DNA from 2 places in the Bacillus sp. J14TS2 genome. Region 1 is predicted to be linked to the other one. Evidence: a T-box and tRNA genes for the amino acid it is inferred to sense, from the RefSeq annotation. Region 1 holds a T-box; the other holds one or more tRNA genes.

The links. The T-box of region 1 lies ahead of tyrS (tyrosine--tRNA ligase). A T-box ahead of a tRNA ligase gene usually reads a tRNA of that ligase, here a tRNA-Tyr.
Region 2: it has a tRNA-Tyr gene. The T-box ahead of tyrS (tyrosine--tRNA ligase) is inferred to sense a tRNA for this amino acid. The anticodon was not compared.

Annotation. Positions count from the first base shown of each region.
Region 1 is NZ_BORE01000011.1:49,897-52,365, reverse strand. Features, by position in the region: gene KI375_RS17145 (transglycosylase domain-containing protein) at 1-982, opposite strand, end outside; T-box leader at 1,118-1,340, shown strand; gene tyrS (tyrosine--tRNA ligase) at 1,388-2,469, shown strand, end outside.
Region 2 is NZ_BORE01000016.1:49-2,517, forward strand. Features, by position in the region: partial or broken gene KI375_RS20855 (hypothetical protein) at 1-152, shown strand, start outside; rRNA gene rrf (5S ribosomal RNA) at 182-297, shown strand; tRNA gene KI375_RS20865 (tRNA-Asn) at 305-379, shown strand; tRNA gene KI375_RS20870 (tRNA-Ser) at 385-476, shown strand; tRNA gene KI375_RS20875 (tRNA-Glu) at 491-562, shown strand; tRNA gene KI375_RS20880 (tRNA-Met) at 572-645, shown strand; tRNA gene KI375_RS20885 (tRNA-Asp) at 650-726, shown strand; tRNA gene KI375_RS20890 (tRNA-Phe) at 883-958, shown strand; tRNA gene KI375_RS20895 (tRNA-Tyr) at 974-1,058, shown strand; tRNA gene KI375_RS20900 (tRNA-Trp) at 1,064-1,137, shown strand; tRNA gene KI375_RS20905 (tRNA-His) at 1,151-1,226, shown strand; tRNA gene KI375_RS20910 (tRNA-Gln) at 1,234-1,305, shown strand; tRNA gene KI375_RS20915 (tRNA-Gly) at 1,312-1,386, shown strand; tRNA gene KI375_RS20920 (tRNA-Cys) at 1,396-1,469, shown strand; tRNA gene KI375_RS20925 (tRNA-Leu) at 1,478-1,559, shown strand.

The DNA.
Region 1 (2,469 bases):
ATCTTTCTTCAATTTCCGCCATTATAGCAGGGTACTTATCATAAGATCGTTGCTGCTTAGGAATGAAATCCTTTGTAATGTCATAAGCGATAGCTTCTTTATATTCTTTTTCCTTAATATAACCTTCTTTTTTCATTCTGTTTAAAACGGTCTTCATTCGATTTATACCAGGCTCTAGCAATTCAGGATCTTTTATTTCTCCTTGGTTTGTAAAGGGAGTATACCTGAATGGACTTTGTGGTAAACCAGCAATGAAGGCAGCTTGGGGGAGGGTAAGATCTTTTGCATCCTCACCAAAAATTCCCGTTGCGGCTGCTTGTACACCGCCAATATTTTGCCCAGTAGAATTTCGCCCAAATGTCGTGACATTCAAATAGGCTTCTAAAATTTCATCCTTATCCATAAAACGTTCAATCCGCAGGGCGAGCAAAACTTCTTTTGCCTTTCGATCGAAAGAAACTTCGTTTGTAAGAATTTGGTTTTTTATTAATTGCTGTGTGAGTGTACTTCCTCCTGATTGCACAGCGGAATTCGTAAATTCTTGGAATACGGCCCTAAATAGAGCTTTTGGAACGACTCCTTTATGCTCATAAAAATATTCATCTTCTGTTGCAACAACGGCTTTCTTTAGGTTATCGGAAACTTCGTCAATTTTAATTTCTTCTCTGTCAATATCAGCCCGTAATTTCCCTAATTCTTTATTACCAGCAAAATAAACTGTGGAAGTTTCCTCATATTGGTGAACACTTTTCACCATCTCTTCTTTTGCCAATACTTTTTGGTCTTTAACAAGTGAGGCAAAATAACCTAATCCAATACCACCTGCAAAAGCTCCCCCAATAATAAAGACAATGATAAATAGAAGCAGAAGATTCCAAGTTACACCGTATGTAACTCTCGCCCCTCTTAAGATCGATTTATAATGAATTTTGGAAGCAAATTCTTTGATACTCTCCCAAATTTTTTGCACTTGGTCTTTCATTTTTTTCATCCCTCCCAAAATCATTCCTATTATAGCATAATTCATGGATAGGAATGGTAGAGTAAGCGAAATTTTTGTGGGAATTTGACATTCTTGTTGGAATATGGTTAAAATACGTTAAGTTCATTAAAAAACATACTTGCTTTGATAGGAATAAGTAGTGGGCTGTCCCTGTGATTAGAGAATCGATGGTTGGTGCAAATCGATACAAACAGTCGAACGAATTACCTCCTTGAGCATTTGTCGTGAAGAATGATTAATAGCGACAAACGGTTTAATGCCGTTATATATGGAGAGCGGGGAAGCGAGCAATCGTTTCTCAAGTTGGGTGGTACCACGATAATAATTCGTCCCTTCGTTTTTACGAAGGGGCGTTTTTTATTTTTTTGAAAGAGAGGACAGAAGATGAGTACATTATTAGATGATTTAAAATGGAGAGGTCTCATTTATCAAGAAACGGATGGGGAAGGTTTAGCAGACACATTAAATAAAGAAAAAATATCTTTATATTGTGGTGTGGACCCAACCGCGGATAGCATGCATATCGGCCACTTGCTGCCATTTCTTACCCTTAGAAGATTTCAGACACATGGACATCGTCCTATTGTTTTGGTTGGTGGGGCGACAGGATTGATTGGCGACCCTAGTGGGAAAAAAGAAGAGAGAAAGCTGCAAACGATGGAACAAGTCGAGCAAAATGTGCAAGGACTTAAAAAGCAGCTTGAGCAAATCTTTGATTTTCAAGGTGAAAATGGAGCGGTCCTAACAAACAACTTTGATTGGGTAGGACCAATGGATTTGATTACTTTCTTAAGAGATTATGGGAAAAATATTGGTGTTAACTATATGCTGGCCAAGGATACGATTTCATCACGATTGGAGACCGGAATCTCATTCACCGAATTTACGTATACCATTCTTCAAGCGATTGATTTCTACCAATTGTACGAAAGCTGGAACTGTAAAATGCAAATTGGTGGTAGTGATCAATGGGGAAATATTACAACTGGCTTAGAAATGATTCGAAAAATGTCTGGAGAAGGTGCGAAGGCATTTGGGATGACGATTCCTTTGGTAACAAAGGCAGATGGGACAAAATTTGGTAAAACAGAGAGTGGGGCCATTTGGCTTGATCCAGACAAAACGACTCCTTATGAATTTTATCAATTTTGGATTAATACTTCAGATGCCGATGTGATCAAATATTTAAAGCTATTTACCTTTTTGGAAAAACCGGAAATTGAAGAGCTGGAGAAATCAGTACAATCAGAAGCCCATTTAAGGAAAGCACAACGGACATTAGCAGAAGAAATGACACGATTAATCCATGGGGAAGAGGCCTTACAGCAAGCTATTCGCATAACGGAAGCTTTATTTAGTGGCAACTTTGCTTCTTTAAATGCAAAGGAAATTGCCCAAGGTATGAAGGATGTCCCTACATTTGAACATGAAGAAGGAATGGAAACTGGACTAGTCGAAATTTTAGT
Region 2 (2,469 bases), on a different contig from region 1:
TAGTCGCTGGGCACTGGAGCTGGATTAATAATGGTGTTTCTCGTTTATCTTCTTCTTTATCTGGTTTTGAGAGAATAACAAAAGTTTCTCTTGCTTTTTACATAAAAATGGTTATAATAGATTATGTCGATTGTAAAGGAATCTTCTTCTAGAAGATGCAGCGTAGTCTATGCAAATGAAGTCTGGTGGCAATAGCGAAGAGGTCACACCCGTTCCCATCCCGAACACGGCAGTTAAGCTCTTCAGCGCCGATGGTAATAGGGGGTTTCCCCCTGTGAGAGCAGGACGTTGCCAGGCATACTATTCCGCAGTAGCTCAGTGGTAGAGCTATCGGCTGTTAACCGATCGGTCGTAGGTTCGAATCCTACCTGCGGAGCCATTGTTGGAGAGCTGTCCGAGTGGCCGAAGGAGCACGATTGGAAATCGTGTAGGCGGCTAACGCTGTCTCAAGGGTTCAAATCCCTTGCTCTCCGCCATTCTAAAATATATTGGCCCCTTGGTCAAGCGGTTAAGACACCGCCCTTTCACGGCGGTAACACGGGTTCGAATCCCGTAGGGGTCACTTTTTCGTCGCGGGGTGGAGCAGTCTGGTAGCTCGTCGGGCTCATAACCCGAAGGTCGCAGGTTCAAATCCTGCCCCCGCAATATTGGTCCGGTAGTTCAGTTGGTTAGAATGCCTGCCTGTCACGCAGGAGGTCGCGGGTTCGAGTCCCGTCCGGACCGCCATTGTTACATAAACTTATTATTTTTAAATGAAAGGTTTAGGATAAGTGAGAAGTAAAGGAAGCGGACGAGAGAGCATCAGAGCGTACTTAGGTATGTGAGGATGCGAAAGAGTACGCTGACGAAGAAATTCGAAGCTTAGCGTAAACTATAATTTAAGGCTCAGTAGCTCAGTCGGTAGAGCAAAGGACTGAAAATCCTTGTGTCGGCGGTTCGATTCCGTCCTGAGCCACCATTTAATAGAATTCATGGTGGGGTAGCGAAGTGGCTAAACGCGGCGGACTGTAAATCCGCTCCCTCCGGGTTCGGCGGTTCGAATCCGTCCCCCACCACCATTTTTAGGGGTATAGTTTAATGGTAAAACGAAGGTCTCCAAAACCTTTGATGTGGGTTCGATTCCTACTACCCCTGCCAATTTTAATTTATGGCGGCTATGGCGAAGTGGTTAACGCATCGGATTGTGGCTCCGACACGCGTGGGTTCGATTCCCACTAGTCGCCCCATCTTCATTGGGCTATAGCCAAGCGGTAAGGCAACGGACTTTGACTCCGTCACTCGTTGGTTCGAATCCAGCTAGCCCAGTTTTTTGCGGAAGTAGTTCAGTGGTAGAACATCACCTTGCCAAGGTGGGGGTCGCGGGTTCGAATCCCGTCTTCCGCTCCATAAGGTTCTGGCGGCATAGCCAAGTGGTAAGGCACGGGTCTGCAACACCCTTATCACCGGTTCAAATCCGGTTGCCGCCTCCATGAACTATGCCGGTGTGGCGGAATTGGCAGACGCGCACGACTCAAAATCGTGTTCCTCACGGAGTGCCGGTTCGACCCCGGCCACCGGTATTATAGGGTTACGATAGGTCGAGACAAAAGTAACCAGACTTGCTCGTAAACGTTGGTGTAACAGCGTTTATGAGCTTTTTTGTATTCTAGAGAAGATTCTGAGAATACGATAGAAAACGATAGGTTTTGAATTTTTCGGTACAAGTTTGCTACAAATCCATTTTCCTCCTAAATTTAAAGTTTTTTGGTACAATGCAATATCAGATTACAACATCATAAAAAGTTAAGGGATGTAGAAAGCATGCTGGATGTTTTTAATCCTTTAAATTGTGATGGAGACAATGTTAAAGAAGTTTATAATTATCCAATGAAGCCAATAATAGAGCCCTTGATTTTGTCATTCTGGGTTTCCTTGTCCCAACTTTCATCTCGGAAGGTTTTGGACTTCCAGCAAGTTCATATATGTGTACCATTATAGGTAAGTCTGCAAATGTATCTTCGATCAGGGCTTTAATTTTAGACCACTCGAGTCCTCCATTTCCGTAGCCGAGAGGCAGAATTGCAATGGACTGAATCCTTTCGTCTATAACTTTTATAAGGTCTTATTAGCCTTCAACGATACCAACTGCTCAGCATATACCGAGGAAAAACTTTTCGCAGCTGTAGGGAATGACCTTAGAATAAGTATACGCTATGAATAACAGCGAGAGAATCAGTCAAAAGAAGTCGGTTTAACCTATCACTTTGATACGATGAAATACAGTAATACATTTGATACACATCGAATTACTAAGTTAGTTGCAGAGAATGAAAAAAAGAAAAGCTGGCAGAATGTTTCTTTCAAGCTAATTTTACAGATTCTGAACTATTGAGTGCTAAAAATACACTGGTCTGATTAGAGGAAGATATAGGTTTGGGTAGAGAAACGGTTGAAACCGTATTAGGCAGCTGTAAATTTCACAATAAAGTC